DNA from 4 places in the Streptomyces sp. NPDC031049 genome. Region 3 is predicted to be linked to each of the others. Evidence: riboswitches for the same ligand, from Rfam matches in the RefSeq annotation. Region 3 holds a riboswitch; each other region holds the start of a gene.
What was found. A riboswitch is a leader RNA that binds a small molecule or an ion and turns the genes downstream of it on or off. The one in region 3 is predicted to bind cobalamin.

Region 1 (2,187 bases), on a different contig from region 3:
CCGGCCCTCGCGCTCGGGATCGCCGCGGCGGCGGCCGCGGTGACGGGGCTGCCGCTGGCCAGCGCGGTGCTTGCGGTGCTGCTGATCGGCGGCGACGCCGACGACCAGATGCCGCTGATCGTGACCGCGTCGGTCGTGGCCTTCATCGTCGCCCAACTCGTGCGCCGCGGGCGGCCCGAGGAGACACCGGAAGCACCCGGCGGCGAGGACGGCGCGGGCGGTGCCGGGCGGGCGGCGGGGGCGGGGCCGTGACGGCGGGGCCGGACAGGGGGCACGGCCGCCGTCCGCGCGGGGCCGTGCGGTCCGCGCGGCCCTGGGTGGTGCGGGGCGTCGTAGGGGCCGTCGTGGTCGCCGCGTACTTCCTGCTCCCCCTCGATCATCTCGGCCCCCGGCGGGCCGAGGTGAGCTGGGTGCTGTTCGGGGCCGTCCTCACGCTGGTGGCCGTACTGCTGCTGCGCCAGGTCCGCCACGTCCTCACCGACCGCCCCGACACCCGTCCCGGTCTGGCGCTCACCCTGCTGATGCTGCTGTCGGTGCACGTCTTCGCCGCCGCCTACTACTGCCTGGCCAAGCAGCCCGGCGAGTTCTCGGGGCTGCACACCCGTCTGGACGGGCTCTACTTCACCGTCGTCACGCTCGCCACCGTCGGCTACGGCGACATCACCCCGCGGGGACAGGCGGCGCGTGTGGTGACGATCGTGCAGATCCTGTACACGTTCGTGTTCCTCACGGCCGCCGCGACCGCCCTGAGCCAGCGGGTGCGCGCCATGGCCGTGCGACGGCTGGACCGTGACCGGCGCGAGTGACGGCACAGGGAGTGTGTGACCCGGGTCCGAGCGCCCCGTACGCCCTTGTCACCGCGGGTGCGGGCGCACTACTGTCACCACGCCTTGGTGAACGGGAAATCCGGTGCAAAGCCGGTGCGGCCCTCGCCACTGTGATCGGGAAGTCCGGCTCCGGCCCTCGCGGGCAGCCACTGGGTCATCACGACCCGGGAAGGCGGAGTTCGGGCGGTGGTACCCGTCAGCCAGGAGACCGGCCGAGGCGCGTCAACCATCCACGAGGTGCTGGAGAGGGTCTGCCGAGCCATGCACATAGCCGAGGGCTTCCTGCCTCCGGCGCACGCGATCGCCTGGGGTGTCGCGTCCGCGCCGTTCGTCGTCCACGGAGTACGGTCACTCACCCGCGAGGTCAGGGAGCACCCGGAGAGCACGCTGCTCCTCGGCGCCTCCGGGGCCTTCACGTTCGTGCTGTCCGCCCTGAAACTTCCCTCGGTGACCGGGAGTTGCTCCCATCCGACGGGCACCGGGCTGGGCGCCGTCCTGTTCCGGCCGCCGGTCATGGCCGTGCTGGGCACCATCACGCTGCTCTTCCAGGCGCTGCTGCTGGCGCACGGCGGGCTGACCACGCTCGGCGCCAACGTCTTCTCCATGGCGGTCGTCGGGCCGTGGGCCGGGTACGGCGTCTACCGGCTGCTGCGCCGCTGCGCCGCGCCGCTGATGGCCGCCGTGTTCTGCGCCGCGTTCACCGCCGACCTGTCCACCTACTGCGTGACGTCCGTGCAGCTGGCGCTCGCCTTCCCGGACCCGGGCAGCGGATTCCTGGGCGCGCTCGGCAAGTTCGGCTCGATCTTCGCGGTGACGCAGATCCCGCTGGCGGTCAGCGAGGGGCTCCTGACGGTCCTGGTGATGCGGCTGCTGGTGCGGTCCAGCAAGGGCGAGCTGACCCGGCTGGGCGTGCTGCCGGCGGGGACGAGGACGACGACGGAGCAGGAGGCGGCGGCCCGGTGAAGCGCGACACGAGGATCAACGCCCTGCTGCTGCTCGCGGTCGCCGCGCTCGCGGTGCTGCCGCTGGTGCTGGGGCTCGGCGACCACAAGGAGGAGCCGTTCGCCGGTGCCGACGCCGAGGCGGAGACGGCGATCACCGAGCTGGACCCGGAGTACGAGCCGTGGTTCTCGCCGCTGTACGAACCGCCCTCCGGGGAGGTCGAGTCGGCGCTGTTCGCCGTGCAGGCCGCTCTCGGCGCCGGCGTGCTGGCGTACTACTTCGGGCTGCGCCGGGGGCGGCGGCAGGGCGAGGAGCGGGCCCGCGCGTCGGCCCGGCGGGACGATCCCGCGGGGGACTGAGTGCTGCCGATCGACGCGGCGGCGCACGCGAGCCGCTGGCGCCGCCGGCATCCGGTCGA
Region 2 (2,187 bases), on a different contig from region 3:
CCCCACAGGTCCACCAGCCCGGGCACGTCCGACGGCGAGAACAGCGACCACTGCGCGTCGTCGGCGACCCGGCGCATGAACTCGTCCGGCACCCAGTGCGCCAGGTTGAGGTTGTGGGTGCGCCGGGCGTCCTCGCCGGTGTTGTCGCGCAGCTCCAGGAACTCCTCGATGTCGCAGTGCCAGGTCTCCAGGTAGACCGCCGCGGCACCCTTGCGCCGGCCGCCCTGGTTCACGGCGGCGACCGAGGCGTCGAGGGTCTTCAGGAACGGGACGATGCCGTTGGAGTGCCCGTTGGTACCGCGGATCAGCGAACCCCGGCCGCGGATGCGGGAGTAGGACAGGCCGATGCCGCCGGCGTGCTTGGAGAGCCGGGCGACCTGGTGGTAGCGCTCGTAGATCGAGTCCAGCTCGTCCCTGGGGGAGTCCAGGAGGTAGCAGGACGACATCTGGGGGTGGCGGGTGCCGGAGTTGAACAGGGTGGGGGAGGAGGGCAGGTAGTCGAGGCGGCTCATCAGGCCGTAGAGGTCCGCGACCTCGTCCACCGAACGGAGCGTGTCGTCCTCGGCGAGACCGGCGGCGACCCGCAGCAGGAAGTGCTGCGGCGTCTCGACGACCTTGCGGGTCACCGGGTGCCGGAGCAGGTAGCGGCTGTGCAGCGTGCGCAGCCCGAAGTAGCCGAACCGGTCGTCGGCGGCCGGGTCGACGAGGGCGTCCAGGCGCTCGGCGTGCAGCCGGACGAACGCGGCGGTGCGGTCGGCGATCAGGCCCTCGCGGTGGCCGACGGCGACGGAGTCGGTGAAGGCGACCACGCCCTGGGACGCGGCCTCGGCGCGGATGCCGATGGTCAGCAGCCGGGCGGCCAGCCGGGAGTAGGCCGGGTCCTCGGAGATCAGGCCGGCGGCGGCCTCCGTGGCCAGCTCGCGCAGCTCGCGGTCGTCGGCGCGGGCGGACCGGCCGCGCAGTGCGGCGGCGGCGACCCGGCCGGGGTCGGCGTCGGGGAGGTCGGCGGTCAGCTCGGTCAGGGTCCGCAGCAGTGCGGCACCGGGCCCGTCGGACTCCTCGGTCACCGGCGTCGGCGCATCCGTCACCGGGTCGGCTGAGGCCGGGTCGGCTGGCGCGATGGTCACGTGGGGCACTCCCTCGCTCGGCACGGGGCCTTGCGGAGGGCAGGGGGCAGCTCACGAGCGCGCGCGGCGTCGCGTCCACCGGCCCATTCCGCGAGGCCCGGACGTCAGGGCACCCGGACCGGACGGCCGGGTGCACTGTCGGCAGGTCCTCGGACTGAACAGGCGTATGGGCACACGACGGGCGTGCGGACACACGCGAGTACACCGTTGCGGGACAGTTCCGGATTCGCACCGGATTCCCCTGCGGCGACAGCGAGCACGAGCATACATCTTGTGCCGTGTTCCGGTGACACCCCCAGATGTTGTGTCCTGGGCGGGGAGCGGCCCAGGCGCCCCGCGGTGGGCCGGTGGTGTCAGAGCGTCAGCCCGTAGGTGATCAGCATGATGTCGTCCAGCTCCGGCAGCGGATTCCAGTCCCGCTCGGGGGTGCGGACGAAGCCCAGGCGTTCGTAGATCCGGTGCGCGGCGTGCATGGTGCGCTGGCTCGACAGCACGATGCGCACGCAGCCCTCGACGGTCCGCGCCCGGTCCAGGCAGGCCCGCACGAGGGCCTCGCCGGCACCCCGGCCACGGGCGGCCCGGTCCACGGCGAGCATCCGTATCTCGGCCTCGCCGGGCCCGGCGATGTCCGCCATGGGCCCGCCGGACGGCACGAAGGTGACCCCGCCCAGCAGCCGCTCGCCGTCCACGGCGACCAGCACCTCGGCCGCCGCCGCCCGCTTCGCCACGTCCCTCAGCTCACCGAGGTAGGCGTCGCTCTCCCCGAAGTCCAGCAGCCCGTCCTGGAGATAGGCCTGCGCGGTGATCTCACCGACGGCGGAGTACTCGGCGGGGTCGGCCCGCCGGATGACGATGTCCATGGGCCCGAGTCTGCCCGAGGGGTACGACAACGGGCCGCCGGTTTTCCCACCGACGGCCCGTGGACAGCGCCCCGAAAGGGGCGCGGGGAACTGCGCGACCGGCCACGACGAAACCCGCAGCCGAACCGGCCACGACGCACCCGCGGCCGAAGAACACCTCTAGTGCGACGACCCCGCGGTGGCCGGCGGCAGCTCCACCT
Region 3 (2,187 bases):
ACGACGATATCGCCGCGATGACGAAGCAGATGGTTCTGATGGAGTTCACGGCCTGATTCCTGTGGGGGGCGCCGCGCCTGCGGGGTGAGGGAAGAGCTGGGGACGGGAGGGGAGGAGCGGTCAGCCGGTGGCGTCGTGGTCGCCCAGCGGCACCTCGAGGCCGATGCCCTCGGCGGCCACGGCGACGGCGAAGTCGAAGAACCGCGCCTCGTCCCGGACGCTGTCGTGCGTGCGGCTGAAGACCTGGAACACCAGCAGCCCGATCAGATTGCTCCACAGCACGATGCCGCGCTCGATGATGTCCGAGAACGGAGCCTCGGGCACGCCGCCGAACAGCTCCACGGCCGCCGGCAGCAGCAGCGGCGGACCGGACACCGCCCTCCGGGGCGGGGTGAGTTCACCGGCCTCGAGGGCGGAGCGCACGATGCCGGCGAGCACCGCGGGGGTGCGCGAGGCGGGCGGGACCGTCTCCTGCGGGGCGTGGTAGCCCGGCACCGGCGAACCGTAGATCAGCGTGAACTCGGCGGGGTTGGCGAAGGACCACTCCCGCAGCGCGCGGGCGGCCGCCAGCAGCCGGGCACCCGCCGGGCCGCCCGCCTTCCTCGCCGCCTCGTCGGCCTGCTCCATCGCGGCGCCGGACGCGTCGTAGGCGTCCACCACCAGCGCGGTCAGCAGGTCGTCCCGGTGCGGGAAGACGGCTTCCACCTCGGTGACGGAGAGCCCGCCGGCGTCCGCCACGGCAGCCGTGGACAGCCCCGCGGCACCTGCCTTCACCAGCACGCGGCGCGCGGCGTCCTTGACGGCCGCGGGCCGCGCCTCGTCGTTGTCATCGGCCCGGTCTGTTGCGGAAACCTCCATGGCCCACACCGTACCCGGCGGCACCGGCCGTGCCGATCTCCGGTACCGGGGCCGTCCGCGCCGTGCATCCCGATCCGGCCACCCCCGGCGAACAGCGGAAACGGGGCAAAGTCCAATGAAGGTCCCCGGACCCTCGCCGTGCGCCGACTCCCGGGCGGGGATGGCATGATGACGGCGACAGGGCGACGGCGGTCCGAGGAAGCCGGTGGGAATCCGGCGCGGTCCCGCCACTGTGATCGGCGAGCGGATCCCTGCGGGCCACTGCCCCCTCGCGGGCGGGAAGGCCGGGACGAGCGGTGACCCGAGAGCCAGGAGACTCACGCGGTCGCCTCCTCCACCCACACCGGGGCGGATCTCCCCGGGGAGAGGAAGGTGCGGCATGCCCGCGAACCGGTCCGGGAACGCCTACGGACCCCGGCCGTGCCGGGTCGTCGTCTGCCGGGACTGCTGCTGCGGCAGCGCCAAGGTCACCGGCGTCGACCACGCGGCGCAGACAGCGCGCCTGCGGGCCGAGGTGCCCGTGCGCGTCTCCGAGTGCCTCGACGCCTGCGACCACGCCAACGTGGTCGTCGTACAGCCCTCCGCCGCCGGCCGCGCCGCCGGCGCCCGCCCGGTCTGGCTGGGACTGGTCAACGACCCCGACGCGACCGACGACATCGCCGCCTGGGCACGCGCGGGCGGCCCCGGCGTCGCCCCCATGCCGGAGATCCTCGGCCTGTACACCATCACCCCGCCGGGCAGGCGGAACCGGCCGTGACCGGGACCCTCCACCGGCGCGGAGCCCGCCCCCGCCCGCCGCGGCCGGCCGCCCCCGGTGGCGCAGGTCACGTGTAGCGACGGGGCCGCCGGTGCATGTCGTACAGGACACCGAACGCGAGACGAGGAGCCCGGGACGATGCCGACGACGAGCCGCGGTGCCGGAGAGGAGAGCGCCGGGGCGCTGGACGGGATCCGGATCGCGGACTTCTCCCGGGTGCTGGCCGGGCCGTACGCCACCATGCTCCTCGCCGACCTCGGTGCCGAGGTCGTGAAGGTGGAGCGGCCCGGCACCGGCGACGAGACCCGCGCCTGGCGCCCGCCCGCCGACGCCGACGGCACCTCCACCTACTTCCTCGGCGTCAACCGCAACAAGCGCTCGGTCGCCCTGGACCTGAGCACCCGTGAGGGTCGGGAACGGGCCCGGGAGCTGATCGCCCGCTCGGACGTCGTCGTGGAGAACTTCCGGCCCGGCACCATGGCCCGGCTGGGACTCGGGCCCGACGAACTGCTCGCCGCCGACCCGCGTCTCGTCTACTGCTCCGTCACCGGCTTCGGCACCGGAGCGGGCGC
Region 4 (2,187 bases), on a different contig from region 3:
GCGGTCATGGGTGCGGGCCTCGGCCGCAAGGGCGGTGTGGTCCGCTGGTCCACGGCCACCCGGATGTTCGTCGCCTGGGGTCTGACCCTGCCGGCCGCGGCCCTGGTCGCCGCCCTCGCGGAGTGGGTCACCAGCCTCGGCGACTGGGGCACGGCGCTCGTCGCGGTCTTCCTCGTCGCCTCCAGCGCCGCGATCTGGAAGATCTCCCGGCGCGAGGTGGTCGACCACACCAACGTCAACGACGTCGAGCCGGCCGAGCCCGGCGTGGTGACCCAGGCGATGGCCGCCGTCACCCCGCCGCCCACGGCCGCCGCCGAGGAGCTCGGGACCACCGTCCCGTCCCAGACCGACGCCGCCGACGCCAAGACCCCGTCGGCCACCACCGTCTGACCCGCAGAGAGTAGAGCAGCATGAGCATCGACTGGGCAGCCCTCGGCTCCGTCTTCGGGGTCAGCCTCGTGACCACCGTGGCCCTGGTGGGCCTGTTCGTCCTCGGCATCGCCGGCCTGTCCCGCAAGGAGCGGGCCGAGGCCCGGGGCGGCGGCGCGGCCCTCGCGGTGACCGGCGCCTACGCCTGCTTCGCCGCGTGCGCGGCTGCGGTGGCGTACGGCATCTATCTGATCGTCGCCTGACCCACGGCACGGCACCGAGAGGGGTGCGGAACGGAGAGCACCGTCCCGCACCCCTTTCGCGTGCCCGCGCACGCCCGCCGGGTGTGGGGCTCCGCACACTCCCCCCTCGCAGGTCAACAGCAAGTTGACGGGTGTTCGCGGGCCGTGGTGGACTGCCCGAGCCAATACGGCGGCAGGAGAGGAAGCCGGTGCGAATCCGGCGCGGTCCCGCCACTGTCACCGAGGGCTCGTCCCCCGGGAGCCAGGAACTCTCACCGCCGGTTTCGTCGAACCAGGGCGCGGACACCCTGAGTGAGGACATACCGCCATGCACGGCTGCCGCCGACCGAGGACCACCCCCGACACCTCGCCCTCCCCCACGCTCGGCTGAGCCGATGCGGGCCGAACGCGTCTTCGCGTACGGCGCCGCCGCCGGCCTGCTCGGCGACCTGCTCCTCGGCGATCCGCGCCGCGGGCACCCGGTCGCCGTGTTCGGGCGGGCCGCGGGCGCCGTGGAACGGGTGCTGTGGCGCGACCACCGGGGCCGGGGTGCGCTGCACACCGCCGTGTGCGCCGGTGGCGCCGTCGCCCTCGGGTCCGTCGCCGCACGGGCCGTCCGCACCTCCCCCACCGCCTCCGTCGCGCTGACCGGCGTCGCCACCTGGGCCGTGGTCGGCGGGACCTCGCTCGCCCGGGAGGCCGCCGCCGTCGCCGGCGCGCTGCGGTCCGGGGACGTCGAGGCGGCCCGCGCCCGGCTGCCGCACCTGTGCGGCCGCGACCCGCAGGCACTGGACGCCGACGGGATCGCCCGCGCGGTCGTGGAGTCCGTCGCCGAGAACACCTCCGACGCGGTGGTCGGCGCCCTGGTGTGGGGCGCCCTCGGCGGGGTGCCCGGCCTGCTCGGCTTCCGGGCCGTGAACACCCTCGACGCGATGGTCGGCCACAAGTCCCCCCGCTACCGGCGCTACGGCTGGGCCTCCGCCCGCCTCGACGACCTGGCCGGCTGGCCGGGCGCCCGGCTCACCGCCGCCCTGGCCACCGTGGCCGGCGGCGACGCGCGCGGCGCCGTCCGGGCCTGGCGGGCCGACGCCGCGCGGCACCCGAGCCCCAACGCCGGCCCGGTGGAGGCCGCGTTCGCCGGCGCCCTGGGTGTCCGGCTGGGCGGAACGCTCGCCTACGGGGGCCGGGTGGAGCACCGGCCCGTGCTCAACGCGGCGGCGGGCCGGCCCGTGCGGGCCGGCGACATCGACCGGGCGGTACGGCTCTCCCGGCGCGTGGGCTGGCTGGCGCTCGGCGTGTGCGCGGGCGCGCGGCTGCTGGCGGGCCGGGTCGTGAGGAAGGGACGGACGTCATGAACGGTGGTCTGCTGGTCGCCGGCACCACCTCGGACGCGGGCAAGAGCGTCGTCACGGCGGGGATCTGCCGCTGGCTGGTGCGGCAGGGCGTGAAGGTGGCGCCCTTCAAGGCGCAGAACATGTCGCTGAACTCCTTCGTCACCCGCGAGGGAGCCGAGATCGGCCGGGCGCAGGCCATGCAGGCCCAGGCCTGCCGGGTGGAGCCGACCGCGCTGATGAAC

Region 1: it holds a riboswitch for cobalamin, as region 3 does, so the genes downstream of both, ACZ45Q_RS13440 (energy-coupling factor ABC transporter permease) here and ACZ45Q_RS24545 ((2Fe-2S) ferredoxin domain-containing protein) in region 3, are expected to answer to the same signal.
Region 2: it holds a riboswitch for cobalamin, as region 3 does, so the genes downstream of both, ACZ45Q_RS00795 (ribonucleoside-diphosphate reductase subunit alpha) here and ACZ45Q_RS24545 ((2Fe-2S) ferredoxin domain-containing protein) in region 3, are expected to answer to the same signal.
Region 4: it holds a riboswitch for cobalamin, as region 3 does, so the genes downstream of both, ACZ45Q_RS11630 (cobalamin biosynthesis protein) here and ACZ45Q_RS24545 ((2Fe-2S) ferredoxin domain-containing protein) in region 3, are expected to answer to the same signal.

Annotation. Positions count from the first base shown of each region.
Region 1 is NZ_JBVIGC010000006.1:355,251-357,437, forward strand. It holds gene ACZ45Q_RS13430 (voltage-gated chloride channel family protein) at 1-252, shown strand, start outside; gene ACZ45Q_RS13435 (potassium channel family protein) at 345-806, shown strand; cobalamin riboswitch at 875-1,058, shown strand; gene ACZ45Q_RS13440 (energy-coupling factor ABC transporter permease) at 1,089-1,790, shown strand; gene ACZ45Q_RS13445 (energy-coupling factor ABC transporter substrate-binding protein) at 1,787-2,128, shown strand; gene cbiQ (cobalt ECF transporter T component CbiQ) at 2,129-2,187, shown strand, end outside.
Region 2 is NZ_JBVIGC010000001.1:176,903-179,089, reverse strand. It holds gene ACZ45Q_RS00795 (ribonucleoside-diphosphate reductase subunit alpha) at 1-1,127, opposite strand, end outside; cobalamin riboswitch at 1,251-1,393, opposite strand; gene ACZ45Q_RS00790 (GNAT family N-acetyltransferase) at 1,481-1,987, opposite strand; gene mctP (monocarboxylate uptake permease MctP) at 2,147-2,187, opposite strand, start outside.
Region 3 is NZ_JBVIGC010000015.1:109,672-111,858, forward strand. It holds gene ACZ45Q_RS24535 (MAB_1171c family putative transporter) at 1-49, opposite strand, end outside; gene ACZ45Q_RS24540 (TetR/AcrR family transcriptional regulator) at 121-858, opposite strand; cobalamin riboswitch at 1,055-1,176, shown strand; gene ACZ45Q_RS24545 ((2Fe-2S) ferredoxin domain-containing protein) at 1,238-1,615, shown strand; gene ACZ45Q_RS24550 (CaiB/BaiF CoA transferase family protein) at 1,754-2,187, shown strand, end outside.
Region 4 is NZ_JBVIGC010000005.1:388,149-390,335, reverse strand. It holds gene ACZ45Q_RS11640 (inorganic phosphate transporter) at 1-390, shown strand, start outside; gene ACZ45Q_RS11635 (hypothetical protein) at 411-632, shown strand; cobalamin riboswitch at 764-902, shown strand; gene ACZ45Q_RS11630 (cobalamin biosynthesis protein) at 1,007-1,966, shown strand; gene ACZ45Q_RS11625 (cobyric acid synthase) at 1,963-2,187, shown strand, end outside.